Regions from separate parts of the Streptomyces sp. NBC_00178 genome, predicted to be linked through region 3. Evidence: riboswitches for the same ligand, from Rfam matches in the RefSeq annotation. Region 3 holds a riboswitch; each other region holds the start of a gene.

Region 1 (7,381 bases), 5.0 Mb from region 3:
ACATGGCCCGGGACCCGGAGGGCAACGTCTGGAGCTTCGGCACCTACGCCCCGGGGCAGGCCGGCTGACCGCCCCGGGGTCCGGGGTCCGCCGTCACGCCCCGCCGGTGTGCACCTGGAACGCCGCGCGGCGCACGGCCTTGGCGAGGGCGGGGTCCGGATGGGCGGCCGCCAGGGCGACCAGCACCTGGACGGTGCGCGGGTGCCCCACGGCCCGCACCTCGTCGAGCAGCGCCGGGACCGTGCCCTGCACGGCGGAGTCGAGGTGGCGGACGAGCAGCCCCGTCTCGCCGTGGTCGGCCACGGCGGCGGCGGTGTCGACCCAGAGCCAGGTGGCCTCCTCGCGGCTCAGGACGTCCTGGGCGTCGTCGGGGTCGCAGCCCTCGTACTCGGCGAGCCACAGCAGCGCGTAGGGGCGCAGCGGCGCCTCGGTGACGACGGAGCGCACGACGGGCTCGGCCGGGGCTCCCACGACGCGCAGCGCCTCGAAGGCGAGACCGCGCAGCAGGGCGTCCTCGCCCCGGGCGACGGCCAGGAGTTCGGTGACGGCGCTGCCGACCGTCCGCGCGGCGAGCCAGGCCCTGTATTCGGCGCGGGCAGGTCCCGGGGTGAGCCGCGCGCAGCCGAGCAGCATGTCGGCGGCGGACTGTTCGATGTTGCCGGCCGGGCTCTGGGCGGCGACGCAGATCTGCTCCAGCTTGACCCAGACCGCCCAGTTGCCCAGGGGGGTCAGGGTCGCGTGTCCGGCGCCGAGGGTGAGGGCGCCGACGGAGGCGAGCCCTTCCAGGGCCCAGTCGAGCAGCAGCGCGTTCAGTTCGGTCGGGCTCCCGTCGGCGGGAGCGGGCTGCTCCGGCGGGCCGGACGGCACCTCGCACCGTTCGTCGTGGAGTTCGGCGACGCGCTGGCCCAGCAGGTCGAGGAGCGCGGGCACGGTGACGGGGCCGGCCGAGAGCTGGAGGAGCGAGAGCACCTGGGGCACGGCCTCGACGGCCTCCGCGACGGCGGTGGCCTCGATGCCGTCCGGCGAGGCGTGGACGAGCGACCAGGCGTCGAAGAGCGCGACCCAGCCGCGGAGCACGGCGGAGTCGTCGCGGTCCCACGCCCGCAGCCGCCAGCCGGGGCGCGCGGTGTCGCCGTGGAGCTCGATGAGTCCGGCGAGCCTGGCGCGGTCCCAGCCGGCCCGCACGTGGTCCGGGGAGAGCTCCAGAGCGGCCGAGGCCCGTTCGAGGTCGCCCGCGGCGAGCGGGGCGGCTCCGGGGCCGGCGCCGCCGGCCGCCCACAGGGCGATCCGTACGGCGTCGGCGAGCACGGCTCGGGCCTGCCGCGCCAGTTCCGCCGGGGGCGGCGTGCCCTCGGGTGGGCGGGGGGCCGGCCTGGTGCGCCGGGTCGTCACGGCCTTGCGGGCGGTGGCCTGGGGTCGCGGGCGGACAAGTCGCAGCCTGGAGTCGCGCGGGGTACGGGACGTCACGGGGAGCAGTCTTGCCTCTGACGGGCCGAAAGCCCAAACGGAAGCCGCACGACCGGGGTTCGGGGCGCCTTGTGACGGGGTCACCAACCGGGCCGTTCCGGCCCATCAGCTCACATCAGGGGCGTGAGGAAGCGCCGGAGCGCCTCCTCGTAACCGTCCGGGTCCGCGTTCCACATCGCCGCATGCGGAGCCTGCGCCACGGAGTGCAGGGTCACCAGGTCGGGGCGTCGGGCGGCGAGCTCCCGCGACGGGCCCCAGGGGGCGAGGGTGTCGTCGGGGCCGTGGAACACGAGGGTGGGGCAGTGCAGGGCGGAGGGGACCGAGGTCTCCAGCAGCGGGGCTCCGCGGAGCCCGGTCTGGCCCTGGGCCGCCCGGACGGCGAGCGGCAGCAGCGCGGCCGGGACGCCCCGGGCGGTCGCGAGGGCGCGCAGGGTGGTCCGCCAGTCCAGCACCGGGGAGTCGAGGACGAGCCCGCCGATGCGGTCGCGGAGGGCCGAGTCGACGGCCGCGTGCAGGGCCATCGAGGCGCCCGAGGACCAGCCGTGCAGGATGACGCTCTCGGCGCCGTAGCGCACGGCGTAGCGGATGGCCGCGTCGAGGTCGCGCCACTCGGACTCGCCGAGGTGCGCGAGGCCGTCGGGTGAGCGCGGGGCTCCGGGGTCGCCCCGGTAGGCGAGGTCGAGCACGGGGAGTTGCTGGGCCTGGAGGAAGTCCAGCACGTTCAGCGGGTGCTCCCGCGTGGTGCCGAGGCCGTGGACGGTGATGACCCAGGTGTCGCGGGCACCGGGGACGAACCAGGCCGGCAGGGCGCCGAGCTCTCCGGGGACCTCGACCTCCTTGTAGGCGAGGCCCAGGGCGGCGAGCGGGTCGCCGCGGTGGATCTCGGGGGTGAGGCGGACCCGGGCGCCCGGTTTGAGGCTGCCGAGGTTCACCCGTTCGAGCCGCCGTACGACGGTGTCCGCCGAGCCGTCGGCCGGCCGGCCGACGACCGGGCCCACGACGGCGTGGACGTCGCGTGCGGTCAGGCCGTAGACGCCGGGGCGCAGCGCCGCGAAGGACCGGGTCAGTGTCACCTGCCCCGCGGCCGTGGCGTGCACGGTCATACGGCGGTCGGCGGGGAACGGACGCGGCTGCGACGGGGCCCCGAGGGCGGTGTCGCTCGCGTACCGGCCGGCGGCGACCGCTGCCGCGCCGACTCCGAGGATCGTGGTGGCGGCCGCTGCCGCTGCTGTTGCCGGGCGCACGGCTTCAGTGTCCCGGCCCGGCGGGCGGGCTGCCAGTGGGCGGCGTCCGTACGGTGCTCGGTCCGGGTCAGCCCTGCTGGCCGTATCCCTCCAGGGCGGTGCGCACGTCGTCCAGCTGGGCGGGGGTGAGCAGGCTCGGGTTCCGGCCGGGAACGGAGCTCGCGGTGAGCCAGAGCCTGCACATCCATTCGAGCTGGGCGGTGCGGTCGTAAGCCTGGTCCAGGGTGTCCCCGTACGTCACGGTCCCGTGGTTGCGGAGCAGGCAGCCCGTGCGGCCGCGCAGGGCGTCGAGCATGTGGCCGGCCAGTTCCGGCGTGCCGTAGCGCGCGTACGGGGCGGTGCGGACCGGCCCGCCGAGCATGGCCGCGGCGTAGTGGGCCAGGGGCACCTCGTCGACGAGCGTGGAGACGGCGGTCGCGTGCACGGCGTGGGTGTGGACGACGGCGGCCGCGGAGGTCTCGCGGTACACGGCGAGGTGCAGGGGGAGTTCGCTGGTCGGGACGAGGTCCCCCAGCACCTGGCGCCCCGCGAGGTCGACCCCGACCGTGTCCCCCGGTCCCAGCCGGTCGTAGGGCACCCCGCTGGGGGTGACCAGCACGAGGTCGCCGACCCGGGCCGAGACGTTGCCCGAGGTGCCGACGACCAGCCCTTCGGCGGCCGTCCTGCGCGCCGTCGCGACGAGGCTCTCCCACGCCTGTCCGATCGTGTCCCGGTGCCCGTCGTCCATGCGCAGATCCTAGGGCCGCCACGGCGCGCGTGACCGATGTCTCCTCTTCGGGCAAATAGGGTGTTACGGGACCCTCCGGGCCGACCGGAGGCCATGCGCCGCACCGGCCGCGACCGTCCGCCCCACCCCGTCCGCATACAAGCGGAACCGCCACGAACGTTTGGGGTCACCATGCCGCCCTGCCCAGTTCACCTTCCGTTCACCAAGGTTGCTTACGTTCCACGTGCCAATGACGTCGAACGATTGCCTGGGTAAATGGAACACATCACGCTGCTGCTCGCGATTGTGATCGTGACAGCTCTCGTGTTCGATTTCACGAACGGTTTCCACGACACCGCCAACGCGATGGCCACGACCATCTCGACCGGCGCCCTCAAGCCCAAGACAGCGGTGGCCATGTCCGCCGTTCTCAATCTCGTCGGCGCGTTCCTCTCGGTGGAGGTCGCCAAGACCATCTCCGGCGGGATCGTCAGCGAGGACGGCCTCAGAACCGAGGTCATCTTCGCCGCGCTCGTCGGCGCGATCCTGTGGAATCTGCTGACCTGGCTGGTCGGCCTGCCCTCCAGTTCCTCCCACGCACTCTTCGGCGGCCTCATCGGCGCCGCGGTGACGTCGGCCGGCTGGTCCTCGATCAACGGCGGAACCGTCGTCACGAAGGTCCTGCTGCCCGCGGTCGCCGCGCCGCTCGTCGCCGGTATCGCCGCACTGCTGGCGACGAAGCTGACGTACCGCCTCAACCGGAAGATCACCGACGAGGCGCAGCTGAAGTCGACCGCCAAGGGCTACCGCGCCGGGCAGATCGCCTCCGCCGGTCTGGTCTCGCTCGCCCACGGCACCAACGACGCGCAGAAGACCATGGGCATCATCACCCTGGCCCTGGTCACCGGCGGCGTCCTCGCCCCCGGTTCCAACCCCCCGGTCTGGGTCATCACCGCGGCCGGCGTCGCCATCGCCCTCGGCACCTACCTCGGCGGCTGGCGCATCATCCGCACCATGGGCAGCGGACTCACCCAGCTCCGTCCGCCCCAGGGCTTCGCCGCCCAGACCAGCGCCGCCACGGTCATCCTGGCCTCCTCGCACCTCGGGTTCTCCCTCTCCACCACGCAGTCCGTCTCCGGTGCGGTCATGGGCGCCGGGCTCGGACGCAAGGGGGGCGTGGTCCGCTGGTCCACCGCCACCCGGATGTTCGTCGCCTGGGGCCTGACCCTGCCGGCCGCCGGTCTCGTCGGCGCGGGCGCCGAGCTGCTGACCAAGCAGGGCTCCTGGGGAGTCGCCGTGACGGCCGCCCTGCTGGTCGCGGGCTCCGGCGCGATCTGGATGCTCTCGCGGCGCAAGCCGGTCGACCACACCAACGTCAACGCGGCCGACGGGGCCGCCGAGGAGCCCGCCGGTGTCGTCACGACGGCCATCGCGGCCGTCACCCCGCCGCCCGCGGGTGTGCCCGTCCCGGAACTCAAGACCACCATCCCCGCCCCGGACACCCAGGCCGACCCGGCCCGGCCGGCCACGGTGTAAGGACGCATCCGCATGAAAATCGACTGGGCGGCTCTCGCCTCCGTCTTCGGGATCAGCCTCGTGGTCACCGTCGCGCTCGTCGGCCTCTTCACCCTCGGCATCACCGGCCTGGCCAAGCAGGTGCGGACGGGCCAGGGCGGCGCCGGTTCCCACGCCCTGGCGCGCACCGGCGCCTACGCCTGCTTCGCCGTGTGCGCGGCGGCGGTCGCGTACGGGATCTACCTGATCGTCGCCTGACCCCCTCGGGCACCCCTCCGGGCCGGACACACCGTGCGTGTGTCCGGCCCGGTGTGCGTCCGGCCACACCGAAGCCTCGCAGGTCAACGGCAGGTTGACGGGCCTTCACGGGGCGTGGTGGACTGCCGGAGCCATTTACGGCGACAGGAGAGGAAGCCGGTGCGAATCCGGCGCGGTCCCGCCACTGTCACCGGGGAGCAGTCCTCCACACGGAAGTCACGGCCCGCCACCGCGGGCTGGAAGGCCGGAGGACCCGCGGATCCGGAAGCCAGGAGACTCTCGTCGCCGGTCACGTCGAACCAGGGCGCGGACCCTGAGTGAGGACATCTGCCATGCCCGGCCGCCGTGCGTCCCTGCCCGCACCACCCGTGACGACGTCCCTGCGAGGCGCGACGGACCTCTGATCCGTGCGAGCCGACCGCATCTTCGCGTACGGCGCCGCCGCCGGTCTGATCGGCGACCTGCTGCTCGGTGACCCCCGGCGCGGCCACCCCGTCGCCGCCTTCGGGCGGGCCGCCGCGGGCGCCGAGAGCCGCCTGTGGCACGACCACCGGGGCTGGGGCGCCCTGCACACGCTCGTCTGCGCGGGCGGGGCCACGGCCGCCGCCGGGCTGGCGGCCCGCGCCGTGCGGAACCGTCCCACGGCCGCCGTGGCACTGACCGCCGCCGCCACCTGGGCCGTCGTCGGGGGCACGTCGCTGGGCCGCGAGGCCCGGGCCATCGGCGGTGCCCTGGAGGCCGGGGACGTCGAGCTCGCCAGGGAGCGGCTGCCGCACCTGTGCGGGCGCGACCCGCAGGCGCTCGACGGGCCGCGGATCGCCCGGGCCGTCGTCGAGTCCGTCGCCGAGAACACCTCCGACGCCGTCGTGGGCGCCCTGGTGTGGGGCGCGCTCGGCGGGGTGCCGGGACTGGTCGGCTTCCGGGCCGTGAACACCCTCGACGCGATGGTGGGGCACAAGTCGCCCCGCTACGGGCGCTACGGCTGGGCGTCGGCCCGGCTCGACGACCTCGCGGGCTGGCCCGGGGCCCGGCTCACCGCCGCGCTCGCCGTGGCCGCGGGCGGCCGTCCCCGCCAGGCCGTCCGCGCCTGGCGCTCGGACGCCGGGAAGCACCCGAGCCCCAACGCGGGCCCGGTGGAGGCCGCGTTCGCGGGGGCGCTCGGCGTTCGTCTGGGCGGGACCCTGGCCTACGGCGGGCGGGTCGAGCACCGGCCGGTGCTCAACGGGGAGGCGGGCCGGGACGTGCGGGTCGCCGACATCGAACGCGCGGTGCGGCTGTCGCGCCGGGTGAGTGTGCTGGCCCTCGGCGTCTGTGCGGCGGGGCGGCTGGCCTGGGGACGGAGGGGCAGATGAGCGGCGGACTGCTGGTGGCCGGGACCACCTCGGACGCGGGCAAGAGCGTCGTCACGGCCGGGATCTGCCGGTGGCTGGTGCGCCGGGGGGTGAAGGTCGCGCCGTTCAAGGCGCAGAACATGTCGCTGAACTCCTTCGTCACCCGGGAGGGGGCGGAGATCGGCCGTGCCCAGGCGATGCAGGCGCAGGCCGCCCGGGTGGAGCCGTCGGCCCTGATGAACCCGGTGCTGCTGAAACCGGGCGGCGACCGTTCCAGCCAGGTGGTCCTGATGGGCCGGCCGGTCGGCGAGATGAGCGCCCGCGGCTACCACGGCGGTCGGCAGGAAGCCCTGCTGGGCACCGTCGTGGACTGCCTGGAGCAGCTGCGGAGCTCGTACGACGCCGTGATCTGCGAGGGGGCGGGCAGCCCCGCCGAGATCAACCTGCGGCGCACGGACATCGTCAACATGGGCATCGCGCGGGCCGCGCGCTTTCCGGTGGTGGTGGTCGGGGACATCGACCGGGGTGGTGTGTTCGCCTCGTTCTTCGGTACGACGGCGCTCCTGAGCGCCGAGGACCAGTCGCTGGTCGCCGGTTACCTCGTGAACAAGTTCCGCGGTGACGTGTCGCTGCTGGAGCCCGGTCTCGACATGCTGCACGGGCTCACGGGGCGGCGGACCTTCGGCGTGCTGCCGTACGCCCACGGGCTGGGCATCGACGAGGAGGACGGGCTGCGGGTCTCGATGCGCGGCACCGTGCGCGAGTCGGTCGTGGCGCCGCCGCACGGTGAGGACGTGCTGCGGGTGGCGGTGTGCGCCGTACCGCTGATGTCGAACTTCACCGACGTGGACGCGCTCGCG
Region 2 (7,381 bases), 1.8 Mb from region 3:
CCCAGCTCCTGGACATCGGCTATGTGACCGCGGACGACACGCTCGCCGGGCTGCTGGACATCACCGCGGGGGGCCGGGTGCTGCGGATCGAGCGGCTGCGGCTCGCCAGCGGTGAGCCGATGGCGATCGAGACCACGCACCTCTCGGCGAAGCGCTTCCCCGCGCTGCGCCGTTCCCTGGTGAAGTACACGTCGCTCTACACCGCGCTGGCCGAGGTGTACGACGTCCGGCTCGCCGAGGCCGAGGAGACCATCGAGACCTCGCTCGCCACGCCGCGCGAGGCCGGGCTGCTGGGCACGGACGTCGGGCTGCCGATGCTCATGCTGTCCCGGCACTCGGTCGACGGGCACGGCGAGCCGGTGGAGTGGGTGCGCTCGGTCTACCGGGGCGACCGGTACAAGTTCGTCGCCCGCCTGAAGCGTCCCACCGACTGACCCGGACCCCTTCCGGCGGCCTCGGATCCCCTCGCACACCTGCGGGGGGATCCACTCGTTCCGGGTGTCTTCCGGACCGTTGCAGGACCGCAATGCGGACGGGGGGTGACGCTGGGCGGAACCCTCGCCTAGATTTCCTGCGCATTACACCAGGTGATCAGCGAGGGGACGGAGTTGCCGATGTCAGAAAAAACCGAGGCGAAACCACCAACAGTGACACCCGCGAGGGTGGTCATCGCGCTGTGCCTGATCGCACCGTTCGTGGCGATGCTCTGGGTGGGCTCGTACGCCAAGGTGAACCCGACCTTCATCGGTATCCCCTTCTTCTACTGGTACCAGATGCTCTGGGTGCTCATCTCGACCTCGCTCACCATGGTCGCCTACAAGCTGTGGCAGCGTGACCAGCGCGCCCGCAAGGGAGGTGCTTCCGCATGAAGGACGGCGTGAACGGCGTCGCACTCGCCGTGTTCATCTTCTTCTTCCTGGCCGTCACGGTCATCGGATTCATGGCCGCGCGCTGGCGCAAGGCCGAGAACGAGGCGAGCCTCGACGAATGGGGTCTGGGCGGCCGGTCGTTCGGCACCTGGGTCACCTGGTTCCTGCTCGGCGGCGACCTGTACACCGCGTACACCTTCGTCGCGGTCCCCGCGGCGATCTACGCGGCCGGTGCGGCGGGCTTCTTCGCCGTGCCGTACACGATCCTCGTCTACCCGCTGATCTTCACCTTCCTGCCCCGCCTGTGGTCGGTGTCGCACAAGCACGGGTACGTCACCACCTCGGACTTCGTCCGCGGCCGCTTCGGCTCGAAGGGCCTCTCACTGGCGGTCGCCCTCACGGGCATCCTCGCCACCATGCCGTACATCGCGCTCCAGCTGGTCGGCATCCAGGCCGTGCTGGACGTCATGGGCGTCGGCGGCGGCGAGAACACCCACTGGTTCGTCAAGGACCTGCCGCTGCTGATCGCGTTCGCGGTCCTCGCCGCGTACACGTACTCCTCGGGACTGCGGGCCCCCGCGCTCATCGCGTTCGTCAAGGACGGCCTGATCTACCTGGTCATCGCGGTGGCCATCATCTACATCCCGATCAAACTCGGCGGCTTCGACGACATCTTCGCGAAGGCCGGCGAGGCGTTCGCCCAGACCAACGAGGCGACGGGCAAACCGAGGGGCGCGCTCGTGCCCGGGGAGATGGGCCAGTGGGGCTACGCGACGCTGGCACTGGGCTCCGCGCTCGCGCTCTTCATGTACCCGCACTCGATCACGGCGACGCTCTCCAGCCGCAGCCGTGAGGTGATCCGGCGCAACACCACGATCCTGCCGCTGTACTCCCTGATGCTGGGCCTGCTCGCCCTGCTCGGGTTCATGGCGATCGCGGCCGGGATCAAGGTCGACAACGGGCAGCTGGCGATCCCCCAGCTGTTCGAGACCATGTTCCCCGACTGGTTCGCGGGTGTGGCCTTCGCCGCGATCGGGATCGGCGCCCTGGTGCCGGCCGCGATCATGTCGATCGCCGCGGCGAACCTCTTCACCAGGAACATCTACAAGGACTTCATCAAGCCCGACGCGACACCGGCCCAGGAGACCAAGGTCTCCAAGCTGGTCTCGCTGCTCGTCAAGGTGGGCGCGCTCGCCTTCGTCCTCACCATGGACAAGACGGTCGCGATCAACTTCCAGCTGCTCGGCGGGATCTGGATCCTCCAGACCATGCCGGCGCTGGTGGGCGGCCTGTTCACCCGGTGGTTCCACCGCTGGGCCCTGATCGCAGGCTGGGCCGTCGGCATGATCTACGGCACGGTGGCCGCGTACGGCGTCGCCAGCCCGACGCAGAAGCACTTCGGCGGCTCCTCGAAGGAGATCCCCGGCATCGGCGAGATCGGCTACATCGGTCTCACCGCGATCGTGCTGAACATCGTCGTCGTGGTCGTGCTGACCTTCGTCCTGAACGCGCTGAAGGCCCCGGCGGGTATCGACGAGACCTCGCCGTCCGACTACACCGCGGACGTCGGCGAGCCCGGCGTCAAGGTCACGCTCCCGCCGGCCACGGTGGGTGCGCCGGGAGGCGAGCCCGAGCCCCTGGAACGCCTGTAGCCCGTGACGTCGTCCGTCCCGGCAGGGTCCGCCCTGCCGGGACGGGCCCGTGTGCGGGGCCGGTTCGCCGGCTCCCCGAAAGGCACGTGCGCCGGGCCGCCGTCTGAGGCAGACTCCGCGCATGGACGTCTCGATCAGACCGGTCCGCGCCGGCGAGCACGAGGCCCTGGGCGAGATCACCACCCGGGCCTACCTCGACGACGGACTGCTGGACTTCGGCGCGGCCGATCAGTACGTCGAACAGCTCCGCGCCGTCGGACGCCGCGCCGCCGAGGCGCTCGTGCTGGCGGCGGTGGACCCCGGTGGCCTCCTGCTGGGAGGTGTCACCTACGTCACGCCGGGCAGCCCGTGGACCGACATCGCGGGCGGGGACGAGGCCGAACTGCGGATGCTGGCCGTCTCCCGTGCGGCGCGCGGACGCGGTGCCGGCGAGGCGCTCGTCCGGGCCTGTGTCGAGCGGGCACGCGCCACCGAGGGGCTGTCCGGGGTGGTGCTGTCGACCCAGCCGTCCATGGGGTCCGCCCACCGCATCTACGCGCGGCTCGGCTTCGTACGGACCCCTGAGCGGGACTGGAGCCCGCTTCCCGGCTTCACCCTGCTGACGTACCGCCTGACCTTTTGACCCGTCACGACACTACATGTGGGGGCTGCCTCAATCGGCAGCCCCCACATGTATGCTCGACCTCGCTGTCGCCGCAGGGGAATCCGGTGCGAATCCGGAACTGTCCCGCAACGGTGTGATCGGTGTGCATTCGCGCACCGCGGAGTCCGAGGACCTGCCGACGGTGCGTCCGGCTCGACCGAACCGGATGCCGAGACGTCCGGGCCCCGCGGAAGGCCGGTGGACGCCGTGCGCGCCGTGCTCCCTCCCCGGGGGCGACCGTGCCCGGCTGCCCCGCTCCCGCAGGCCCCGAGCCGAGCGAGGGATAGCCCCAGTGACCATCGCGCCCGCAGACCCGGTTTCAGCCGCGGAATCCGAGAGCCTCACGACCGACGCGCCCGGGACCGCGCTGCTGCGGACCCTGACCGGTCTGACCGCCGATCTGCCCGACACCGACCCCGGACGGGTCGCGGCCGCCGCGCTGCGCGGCCGGAGCGCGCGGGCGGACGAGGCCGAGCTGCGCTCGCTGGCCACCGAGGCCGCCGCGGGTCTGATCTCGGAGGACCCGGCGTACTCCCGGCTCGCCGCCCGGCTGCTCACCCTCGCGATCGCGGACGAGGCGGCGGGCGAAGGCGCGGTCTCCTTCTCCTCGTCGGTCGCCGTCGGGCACCGCGAGGGCCTGATCGCGGACCGCACGGCGGAGTTCGTCGCGCTGCACGCGGCCGCGCTGGACGCGCTGGTGGAACGCTCGCTCGCCGACGGGGCGGACGACCGCTTCGGCTACTTCGGCCTGCGCACGCTGCACAGCCGCTACCTGCTGCGCCACCCGCTCACCCGGCAGGTCGTCGAGACCCCGCAGCACTTCATGCTGCGCGTGGCCGCCGGACTGGCCGAGGACACCTCGCAGCGCGCCCTGGACGAAGTGGCCTCCCTGTACGGCCTGATGAGCCGCCTCGACTACCTGCCGTCCTCGCCGACCCTCTTCAACTCCGGCACCCGGCACCCGCAGATGTCCTCCTGCTACCTGCTGGACTCGCCGCTGGACGAGCTCGACTCGATCTACGACCGCTACCACCAGGTGGCCCGCCTCTCGAAGCACGCGGGCGGCATCGGCCTCTCGTACTCGCGCATCCGCGCCCGGGGTTCGCTGATCCGCGGCACGAACGGCCACTCCAACGGGATCGTGCCGTTCCTCAAGACGCTCGACGCCTCGGTCGCCGCGGTCAACCAGGGCGGCCGCCGCAAGGGTGCCGCCGCCGTCTACCTGGAGACCTGGCACGCGGACATCGAGGAGTTCCTGGAGCTGCGCGACAACACCGGCGAGGACCAGCGGCGCACGCACAACCTCAACCTGGCGCACTGGATCCCGGACGAGTTCATGCGCCGCGTCGACGCCGACACCGAGTGGTCGCTGTTCTCCCCCGCCGAGGTGCCCGAGCTGGTCGACCTGTGGGGCGACGAGTTCGACGCGGCCTACCGCGCGGCCGAGGCCAAGGGCCTGGCCCGCAAGTCGATGCCCGCGCGTGAGCTGTACGGCCGGATGATGCGTACCCTCGCGCAGACCGGTCAGGGCTGGATGACCTTCAAGGACGCCTCCAACCGCACGGCCAACCAGACGGCCGAGCCGGGCCGGGTCGTGCACTCCTCGAACCTGTGCACCGAGATCCTCGAGGTCACCGACGACGGCGAGACGGCCGTCTGCAACCTGGGTTCGGTCAACCTGGGCGCGTTCGTGGCCGACGGCGGCATCGACTGGGAGCGGCTGGACGCCACCGTGCGCACCGCCGTGACGTTCCTGGACCGGGTCGTCGACATCAACTTCTACCCGACCGAGCAGGCCGGCCGCTCCAACGCCCGCTGGCGTCCGGTGGGTCTCGGCGCGATGGGCCTCCAGGACGTCTTCTTCCAGCTGCGGCTGCCCTTCGACTCCCCCGAGGCCCGCGCCCTGTCCACGAAGATCTCCGAGCGGATCATGCTGGCCGCGTACGAGGCGTCCTGCGACCTGGCCGAGCGGTCGGGCCCGCTTCCCGCCTGGTCCGAGACGCGCGCCGCCCGCGGTGTGCTGCACCCCGACCACTACGACACGGAGCTGAGCTGGCCGGAGCGCTGGGACGCGCTGCGCGCCCGGGTCGCGAAGACCGGGATGCGCAACTCCCTGCTGCTCGCCATCGCGCCGACGGCGACGATCGCCTCGATCGCCGGGGTGTACGAGTGCATCGAGCCGCAGGTCTCCAACCTCTTCAAGCGCGAGACGCTCAGCGGTGAGTTCCTCCAGGTCAACGGCTACCTCGTGGACGAGCTGAAGCGGCTCGGCGTGTGGGACGCCCGGACCCGTGAGGCGCTGCGCGAGGCGAGCGGCTCCGTGCAGGGCTTCGCGTGGATCCCGCAGGACGTGCGGGCGCTGTACCGCACGGCGTGGGAGATCCCGCAGCGTGGACTGATCGACATGGCGGCGGCGCGCACGCCGTTCCTCGACCAGAGCCAGTCGCTCAACCTGTTCCTGGAGACGCCGACGATCGGCAAGCTCTCCTCGATGTACGCGTACGCCTGGAAGCAGGGGCTGAAGACGACGTACTACCTGCGTTCGCGCCCGGCGACCCGGATCGCCCGCGCGGCGTCCGGGCAGGCCGCGGCCGCCGCCCCCATTCCCGTACAGCAGGCGTCGTCGCCCGACGCTGACGCGATCGCCTGCTCCCTCGAAAACCCCGAGTCCTGCGAGGCCTGCCAGTAATGAGTACGTCCGAGAGCAAGAACCTCCTCGACCCGGGCTTCGAGCTGACCCTGCGCCCCATGCGCTACCCGGACTTCTACGAGCGCTACCGGGACGCGATCAAGAACACCTGGACGGTCGAGGAGGTGGACCTCCACTCCGACGTCGCCGACCTCGCCAAGCTGTCGCCCGGCGAGCAGCACATGATCGGCCGGCTGGTGGCGTTCTTCGCGACCGGTGACTCGATCGTCTCGAACAACCTCGTGCTGACGCTGTACAAGCACATCAACTCGCCCGAGGCGCGCCTGTACCTGTCGCGGCAGCTGTTCGAGGAGGCCGTGCACGTCCAGTTCTATCTGACGCTGCTCGACACCTATCTGCCCGACCCGGCGGACAGGGCGGCGGCGTTCGACGCGGTCGAGGAGATCCCCTCGATCCGCGAGAAGGCGCAGTTCTGCTTCAGGTGGATGGACTCGGTCGAGAAGATCGAGCGGCTGGAGACGAAGGCGGACCGCCGCCGCTTCCTGCTGAACCTGATCTGCTTCGCCGCGTGCATCGAGGGGCTGTTCTTCTACGGCGCCTTCGCGTACGTCTACTGGTTCCGCTCGCGCGGTCTGCTGCACGGTCTCGCCACGGGCACCAACTGGGTGTTCCGCGACGAGACGATGCACATGAACTTCGCGTTCGAGGTCGTGGACACCGTCCGCAAGGAGGAGCCGGACCTCTTCGACGACGAGCTCCAGCAGCAGGTCACCGACATGCTGCGGGAAGCGGTGGAGGCGGAGCTTCAGTTCGGCCGTGACCTGTGCGGCGAGGGCCTGCCCGGCATGAACACCGATTCGATGCGCCAGTACCTGGAGTGCGTCGCCGACCAGCGGCTCACCCGGCTCGGCTTCCCGCCGCTCTACGGTTCGGAGAACCCGTTCTCCTTCATGGAGCTGCAGGGCGTGCAGGAGCTGACGAACTTCTTCGAGCGCAGGCCGTCCGCCTACCAGGTGGCGGTGGAGGGGTCCGTCGGTTTCGACGACGACTTCTAGACCCTGGCCCACGACCTGAGGTGGGGGCGCCGCGTGGCCGTGACCGGCCGCGCGGCGCCTCGCCTTTGCGGGGGTGCCGTCCGCCGCCGCAGGTCCGCCTCCCGCAGTTCGTGGTCGATCCGGCGCTCCCGTGCGAGACCGGCGAGCGCGGGCAGCAGGACGAGGGCGATGAGTGCGGCTGTGACCAGGTAGCTCAGGAATGTGTTCATGGCTCTACTGTCGTGCCCGCGACGAAATTCGGGCAGTGGCAGGACTGTCATGCACCCTCGAATTACTGCCACAATGACGCCATGCTGAACAATGTGGCCGCCCTGCTGCTCGACGAGGTCCATCCCTTCGAACTCGGCGTCCTGTGCGAGGTGTTCGGGCTCGACCGCTCGGACGAGGGCCTGCCGGTGACCGACTTCGCGGTCGTCTCGGCGGAGGGCCCGGTCCTGCGGACGCACGCCGGATTCACCATCAGCACGCCCCACGGGCTGGAGCGGCTGGAGGAGGCCGACCTCGTCGCCGTG
Region 3 (7,381 bases):
AGCGAGGGCTTCCATGAGGGCACGTCCTGGCAGTACCAGTGGCTCGTGCCCCAGGACCTGCCCGGCATGGTCTCCCTGATCGGCGGCACGCAGGCCGCCAACGAGCGCCTCGACTCGTTCTTCGCCTACGACCAGCTGGTGAAGGACCCGGCGAAGACCGCCCGGGAGGTGTGGGTGAACGGGCCGTACGACTACTACAACGCGGACAAGTACAACCCGCAGAACGAGCCCGACCTGATCGCCCCGTACACCTACCTCTCCACCGGTCAGCCGTCGAAGACGACCGACGTGGTGCACGCGGCGCTCACCCTGTTCACCGACGCCCCGACGGGCATGACCGGGAACGACGACCTCGGGACGATGTCGGCGTGGAACGTCCTGTCCTCGATCGGGATCTTCCCGGTCCAGCCGGGCACCGACACCTGGGGCCTCTCCACCCCGGTCTTCGAGCGCGTGGACCTCACCCTGGACCGGCGCTACTACCCCGAGGGCCGTCTGACGGTGAAGGCCCCCGGGACCTCCGACTCGGCGCGCTACATCCGCTCGGCGCGGACCGACGGGGCGGCGTACGGGAAGACCTACCTGACCACCGAGGACATCCGCGGCACCCGCGAACTGTCCTTCGAGGTCGGCACGGCTCCCTCCGACTGGGGCACATCGGCGGATGCCGCGCCGCCCGCCCTCGACTGACCGCTCCGGCAACCAGGACCCGCCCCCGGACGAGAGGCGGGTCCTTCCGCGCTCAGGCTCCCGCGGGCCCGCCGGGATCCGGCCGTCCGTGCAGGAACGTCACCTGCGGCGCGCCCGTCAGGGGATGGACGGCGACCTCGCCGGTCACGCCGTACACCCGGTCGAGCAGCGCCGGTGTCAGCACGTCCACGGGCGTGCCCGATGCGACCACCTCGCCGTCGGCCAGGACGTACAGGCGGTCGCAGTAGCGGGCGGCGAGATTGAGGTCGTGCAGGGCGACCAGGACCGTGGCCGGAAGCCGCCGCAGCGCGCCGAGGACGGACAACTGGTGCCGGATGTCGAGGTGGTTGGTCGGCTCGTCCAGGACCAGGAGCGTGGGCTCCTGGGCGAGGGCCCGGGCGATGAGGACGCGCTGGCGCTCACCGCCCGACAGCCGGTCGAAGGGACGCGCCGCCAGTCCGGTGACGTCCACGGCGGCGAGGGCGGACGCGATCACCTCGGCGTCCTCGGCGGTGTCCCCCGCGAGCAGCCGCTTGTGCGGTGTACGCCCCATCGCCACCACCTCGCCGACCGACAGGTCGAATTCGCCCGCCGACTCCTGCGTCACCGCCGCCACCATGCGTGCCAGCCGGCGCACCGGGAGGGACCAGGCGTCCTGCCCGTCCACCCGGACCTCGCCGGTGACGGGCCGCAGGACGCGGTAGACGGCGCGCAGCAGACTGGACTTGCCGCTGCCGTTGGGGCCCACGAGGCCGATCACCTCACCGGGCCGCGCGGTCAACGAGACCTCGGTGACGAGGCGGTGGGCGCCGGCCGTGAGCGTGACCCCGTCGACGACGAGTGCGGTCGCGGTCATGCCACTCCTTCGCCGGTGCCGCGCCGCGCGTCGCGGCGCATGAGCCAGAGGAAGAACGGCCCGCCGCACAGTGCGGTGAGCACCCCGACCGGGATCTCCGTGGGCGCGGCCACCACGCGTGCGGCGATGTCCGCCCAGACGAGGAAGACCGCCCCGCCGAGCGCGGCCGTGGGCAGCACCCGGCGGTGGTCACCGCCGACGAACAGCCGGACGATGTGGGGCAGCATCAGACCGACGAAGCCGATCGGTCCCGATGCGGCGACCAGCACCCCCGTGACCAGGGACAGCAGCACGAACATCCGCGAGCGGAAGCGGGCGACGTCCAGTCCCATGGTGGTGGCCGCCTCCTCGCCCGCCAGCAGAAGGTTCAGGTTGCGCGCCTGCAGGGACAGCACGGCGATGCCCAGCAACAGGGCGGCGCCGGGCAGCCAGAGGGTCGCCCAGCTGACGCCGCCGAGACCGCCGAGGGTCCAGGCGAGCACCGCCCGGGCCTCGTTGCCCCGGTCCGTGGTCAGCAGGAGCAGGTCCAGCACCGCGGTGAGCACCGCCGCGATCGCCACACCGGACAGCACCAGGCGTACGGAGCTGATGCGGCCCCCCGTACGCGCGGTGGCGTACACCAGCAGCAGGGCGCCCAGCGCACCGGCGAACGCGGCGGCCGACAGCGACACCGGGCCGAACAAGGTCACCCCGAACACGATCACGCTCACCGCGCCCAGGGACGCCCCCGACGAGACACCCAGCAGGTAGGGCTCGGCGAGCGGGTTGCGGACGAGCGCCTGCATGGCGGTGCCCACCACCGCGAGCCCGGCGCCGGTCACCGCCCCGAGCAGGACGCGCGGGGCGCGTACGTCGAGCACGATGGTCTCGCGCGCCGGGGACCACGAGGGCGGTGACCGGTCGACGCCGATCGCGTGCGCCACGATGCCCCACACCTGACCGGGCGGCACGTGCACCGAGCCGATCGCCAGCCCCGCGGTCAGCGAGACGAGCAGCAGCGCGGTCAGGACGAGCAGGGTGAGCGCCGGCGTGCCGCGGCCCGTCACCTTCCCGGCGGGCCGTTTCCCCCCGGCCCGCCGGCCGGGAACCTCCACGGTGGGAGCGGTCACCGGAAGCTCTCGGGGTGCAGGCCGCGGGCGAGATCCCCGACCGCGTAGGCCGACCGGATCCCGACCAGGGTCGCGGTCAGCGGCAGGACGACGAACCGCTTGTTCCTGATCGCCGGCACGTCGGCGAGCGCGGGCTGGGAGAGGAGGTACTTCTCCTTCTGCTCGATGCTGTCGGAGCCCGCGTAGTCGTAGATGGCGATGGCCTCCGGCCTGCGCTCCACGACCTGCTCCCAGGAGACGTCCCCGAAGACGTCGTCCAGGTCCGCGAAGACGTTCTTCCCGCCGGCGAGCCGGATCAGTTCCGTGCCGAGGCTCTTGCCGCCCGCGGTGAACGCCGACTTGTCGCCGCTGTCGTAGACGAACACCGGCACGTCCGCCTCGCCGTCGACCGCGGAGGCGGCCTTGCCGACACGGCCCTTCAGGTCCGACACGAGCGAGTCGGCGCGCCCCGGCACACCGAAGATCGTGCCGATGGTGCGTATCTCCTCGTACGTGTCCTCCATCGTCACCTGCTTCTTGCCGCAGTACTCGCGGTTGAGGTAGGTGTCGATGCCCGCGTCGGCGAACGCCTTGCGGGAGCGGCCCTCCTTCTCGCCGAACGCGCTGCCGTAGCCGCCGTAGACGAGATCGGGCTCGGCGTCCAGGACCGTCTCGAACGACGGCTCCTCCTCGGCGAGCTCCGGGACGGCCTCGTAGGCCTTCCTCAGTTCCGGCAGTACGGACGAGTCCGGGTAGGCGGTCCCGACCATGCGGTCCCCGAGACCGAGGGCGAGCATCAGCTCCGCCGGATGCTGGTGGATGGTGACGACCCGGGCCGGAGGCCGCGTGTACGTCGTCTTCACACCGCAGTTGTCGATGGTGACCGGGAAGCCGGCGGGCGACGACGCCGCGGCCCCCGGGTCGTCACCCGGGCCGTCGGACGAGCCGCAGCCCGCCGTCAGCGCGAGCGCCGACAGAGCGAGTACGCCGGCCGCCGTGCGCAGGGCGCCGCGCCTGCGGGAGTTGAGTGCGTGAGGGAAAAGGGGCATGCCTGTGAACACGTGAAGCCTCCTGGGGAGTCCGCGCTCCTCGGATCGGGCCCGCGACAGGCCAGTGTCCTGACTCCCGGGATCGGCGCCCCCGCTCCGCCGCGCGGTGCGCGGTGGCATGCGGAGGGTCCGCGTTCCCCGGTCACAGTGGCGGGACCGTGCCGGATTCACACCGGCTTCCTGTCTCCCGTCGCGGCGATGACCAGGTGATCCTACGTTCTGCCGGGACGGGGCGGGACGGGCCCCCGTCCGCACGCTCGCGCGGGCCGCCCCGCCTCGGGTGCCCGCAGCCGCCCCGGGGCTGCCCGCCGCGCCACCGGTCGCCGGATGCCATGATGGTCCACGACAGGGCGACGGCGGCCCGAGGAAGCCGGTGCGAATCCGGCGCGGTCCCGCCACTGTGATCGGCGAGCGGATCCCGCGACGTCCACCGCCCCCCACGGGGGCGGGAAGGACGGGACGAGCCACGACCCGAGAGCCAGGAGACTCACGCGGTCGCCTCCTCGACGTACCCCGGGGCGGATCTCCCCGGAGAGAGGGGGGTTCGGCATGTCCGAGAACCCGGCCGAAGAGGTCTTCGGCAGCACCGTGCCACCACCGGTGACGGGGCGGGTGCCCTGCCGGATCGTCGTGTGCCGGGACTGCTGCTGCGGCAGCCCCAAGGTGACCGGGGACCACGCGGCGCAGACCGCGCGGCTGCGCGGCGCGGCACCGGTGCGGGTCTCCGAATGCCTCGACGTGTGCGACCAGGCCAACGTCGTCGTCGTACAGCCCTCCACCGAGGGCAGGGCCGCGGGAGCCCGGCCCGTCTGGCTGGGTCTGGTCAACGACCCGGACGCCACCGAGGACATAGCCGCCTGGGCACGTGCCGGCGGCCCCGGGGTCGCGCCCCGGCCGGCGATCCTCGATCTGTACGCCTTCGCTCCCCCTCGGCGCCGTGCGGCCACCTGAGCGGGTGCCACCGGGCCCGCCCGACGCCGCACGCGCGCCGGGCGACGCCGTGGCGAGCGCTCTGGCCGAGGTGGCGGCGCTGGGTGGCTTCTTCGCGCTGCGCACGGACGCGCCCGACGAAGGCTGGCACCCCGTCGGCGCGTCCTACGCCCGTGGTTTCGCCGACCTGGCCACGGCCGTCGCCGACCGGTACCGCACGGATCTGCGCGTCGGCGTGTCCATCGCCCAGCTCGGCCACGCGGCACGCCTCTGGTCACCCGTGCTGGCCTGCACGCTGCTCCACGGCATCGTGCCGGACCTGGACACCCTGCGCAGGGAGGACACCGGCTCGGCACTCGGGCTGCCTGCCCCCGCCGGGTGGTACGCCGACCGCCTCGCGGAACCCGAACACACCCTCGGCGCCCAGGTCATGGACCATCTGGCACGGCTGGAGGCCGGTCTGGCCGTCAGGATCGCACCACGCCTGCTGGACGGCAACGCCGCCTCCGCGCTGATGGGTTCGGCCGGCGTCCTGCTGGCCGCCCGTCCGGACATCCGGGGGCCGCTCACCCGCCTGGTGGACCGACTGCTCGGCACGGGGCGGCTCGTGGGAACGGGCTCGGTCACCGGACCGGGCCTGGGCTTCCGCCGGCGCAGCTGCTGCCTCTACTACCGGACGCCGGGCGGCTCGACGTGCGGGGACTGCTGCCTCGCCCGCTGAGCCGTGCCGCTGACGCGGACGTGGCGCCGCGAGGGCACCGGCCGGGGCGACCGCCCCGGCCGGTGCCGCCCGGTGGGTCAGGACGCGGTGAGCTCGTCCCTCACCGTGCGGGCCGCCGCGACCAGGCTTTCCAGCGACGCCCTGGTCTCCGGCCAGCCACGGGTCTTGAGACCGCAGTCCGGGTTGACCCACAGGCGCTCCGCCGGGATCGCCCGCAGTCCGGCGCGCAGAAGGTCCGCCGCCTCCCCGGCGGACGGCACGCGGGGCGAGTGGATGTCGTACACCCCGGGCCCGGCCTCGCGCGGGTATCCGTGGGCCGCGAGTTCGTGGGCGACCTGCATGTGCGAACGCGCGGCCTCCAGGCTGATGACGTCGGCGTCGAGGTCGTCGATGGCCTGCACGATGTCACCGAACTCGGCGTAGCACATGTGCGTGTGGACCTGGGTGTCCGGGCGTACCCCGCTGGTCGTCAGCCGGAACGCCTCGGTGGCCCAGCCGAGGTAGGCGGGACGGTCCGCGGCCCGCAGGGGCAGTGTCTCCCGCAGTGCCGGCTCGTCCACCTGGATGACCGAGGTGCCCGCGGCCTCCAGGTCACGGACCTCGTCGCGCAGGGCGAGCGCGACCTGGCGGGCGGTGTCCCCGAGCGGCTGGTCGTCCCGCACGAAGGACCAGGCCAGCATGGTGACCGGACCCGTGAGCATGCCCTTGACCGGACGGTCGGTGAGCGACTGGGCGTACGTCGTCCAGCCCACGGTCATCGGTCCGGGGCGGGAGATGTCGCCGGCCAGGACCGGAGGGCGGACGTAGCGGGTGCCGTAGGACTGCACCCAGCCGTGCCGGGTGGCGAGGTAACCCGTCAGCCGTTCGGCGAAGTACTGCACCATGTCGTTGCGTTCGGGCTCGCCGTGCACCAGCACGTCCAGCCCGGCCTTCTCCTGATACGTGATCACTTCCTGGATCTCGGCCCTGATGCGCTCGTCGTAGGCGGCCGCGTCGATGCGCCCCGCCCGCAGACCGGCGCGTGCGGCGCGCAGTTCGCCGGTCTGCGGGAACGAGCCGATGGTCGTCGTCGGCAGCAGGGGCAGGCCGAGCCGGGCGCGCTGGGACGCGGCCCGTTCCCCGTACGGCAGGGTGCGACGGGCGTCCGCCCCGGTCACCGCGGCCGCGCGGGCCCGCACGGCCGGATCACGGGTGACGGCGGAGGTCCGGCGGGAGGTGAGGCCCGCCCGGTTGGCCGCCAGCGCGGCCGCCACGGCCCCGGTGCCCCGGGCCAGCCCCGCGGCGAGGGTCACGATCTCCTCGGTCTTCTGCCGCGCGAAGGCCAGCCAGCGCAGCACCTGCGGATCGATTTCCCGCTCGGCGGCCGCGTCGAGCGGGACGTGCAGCAGGGAGCACGAGGACGCCACATCGACCCGGCCGGCCAGCCCCAGCAGCGTGCCGAGGGTCGACAGGGACCTCTCCAGGTCGTTGATCCAGATGTTGCGGCCGTTCACGACCCCCGCGACCAGACGCTTCCCGGGCAGTCCGCCGACGGCGGCCAGATCGTCGACCTGGACGGCGGCGGTCTCCGTGAAGTCGAGCGCGAGCCCTTCCACCGGTGCCTTGGCGAGCAGCGGGAGCGCCTCGCCGAGACGTCCGAAGTAGGAGGCGACGAGGAGCTTCGGCCGGTCGGTGAGCGAACCGAGGTCGCGGTAGGCGCGTTCGCACGCGCCGAGTTCCGCCCGGGAGCGGTCCTGGACGAGAGCCGGCTCGTCGAGTTGCACCCACTCGGCGCCGGCCGCCCGCAGGTCGGCGAGGACTTCGGCGTACACCGGCAGCAGGCGGTCCAGGAGCGTGAGCGGGTCGAAGTCCTCGGCCACACCGGGGGCCGGCTTGGCGAGGAGCAGGTAGGTGACCGGACCGACGAGTACGGGCCGGGCGGTCAGGCCCAGAGCGACGGCCTCCGTGAGCTCGGCGACCTGCCTGCCCGAGTCGGCGGTGAAGACCGTGCCGGGGCCGAGCTCCGGCACCAGATAGTGGTAGTTGGTGTCGAACCACTTGGTCATCT

The links. Region 3 has a riboswitch for cobalamin ahead of OHT61_RS29430 (ABC transporter substrate-binding protein). Riboswitches for the same ligand answer to the same signal wherever they lie in the genome.
Region 1: another riboswitch for cobalamin. It lies ahead of OHT61_RS07455 (cobalamin biosynthesis protein); the one in region 3 lies ahead of OHT61_RS29430 (ABC transporter substrate-binding protein).
Region 2: another riboswitch for cobalamin. It lies ahead of OHT61_RS21570 (ribonucleoside-diphosphate reductase subunit alpha); the one in region 3 lies ahead of OHT61_RS29430 (ABC transporter substrate-binding protein).

What each region holds. Positions count from the first base shown of each region.
Region 1 is NZ_CP108143.1:1,724,700-1,732,080, forward strand. Features, by position in the region: gene OHT61_RS07425 (VOC family protein) at 1-68, shown strand, start outside; gene OHT61_RS07430 (hypothetical protein) at 94-1,392, opposite strand; gene OHT61_RS07435 (alpha/beta hydrolase) at 1,578-2,711, opposite strand; gene OHT61_RS07440 (class II aldolase/adducin family protein) at 2,779-3,438, opposite strand; gene OHT61_RS07445 (inorganic phosphate transporter) at 3,694-4,953, shown strand; gene OHT61_RS07450 (hypothetical protein) at 4,966-5,190, shown strand; cobalamin riboswitch at 5,341-5,468, shown strand; gene OHT61_RS07455 (cobalamin biosynthesis protein) at 5,598-6,542, shown strand; gene OHT61_RS07460 (cobyric acid synthase) at 6,539-7,381, shown strand, end outside.
Region 2 is NZ_CP108143.1:4,884,554-4,891,934, reverse strand. Features, by position in the region: gene OHT61_RS21590 (GntR family transcriptional regulator) at 1-434, shown strand, start outside; gene OHT61_RS21585 (DUF3311 domain-containing protein) at 615-869, shown strand; gene mctP (monocarboxylate uptake permease MctP) at 866-2,521, shown strand; gene OHT61_RS21575 (GNAT family N-acetyltransferase) at 2,643-3,143, shown strand; cobalamin riboswitch at 3,196-3,319, shown strand; gene OHT61_RS21570 (ribonucleoside-diphosphate reductase subunit alpha) at 3,457-5,853, shown strand; gene OHT61_RS21565 (ribonucleotide-diphosphate reductase subunit beta) at 5,853-6,869, shown strand; gene OHT61_RS21560 (hypothetical protein) at 6,866-7,078, opposite strand; gene OHT61_RS21555 (GlxA family transcriptional regulator) at 7,160-7,381, shown strand, end outside.
Region 3 is NZ_CP108143.1:6,718,321-6,725,701, forward strand. Features, by position in the region: gene OHT61_RS29415 (GH92 family glycosyl hydrolase) at 1-690, shown strand, start outside; partial or broken gene OHT61_RS29420 (ABC transporter ATP-binding protein) at 743-1,447, opposite strand; gene OHT61_RS29425 (FecCD family ABC transporter permease) at 1,543-2,655, opposite strand; gene OHT61_RS29430 (ABC transporter substrate-binding protein) at 2,652-3,683, opposite strand; cobalamin riboswitch at 3,726-3,903, opposite strand; cobalamin riboswitch at 4,048-4,171, shown strand; gene OHT61_RS29435 ((2Fe-2S) ferredoxin domain-containing protein) at 4,233-4,634, shown strand; gene OHT61_RS29440 ((2Fe-2S)-binding protein) at 4,684-5,334, shown strand; gene metE (5-methyltetrahydropteroyltriglutamate--homocysteine S-methyltransferase) at 5,412-7,381, opposite strand, start outside.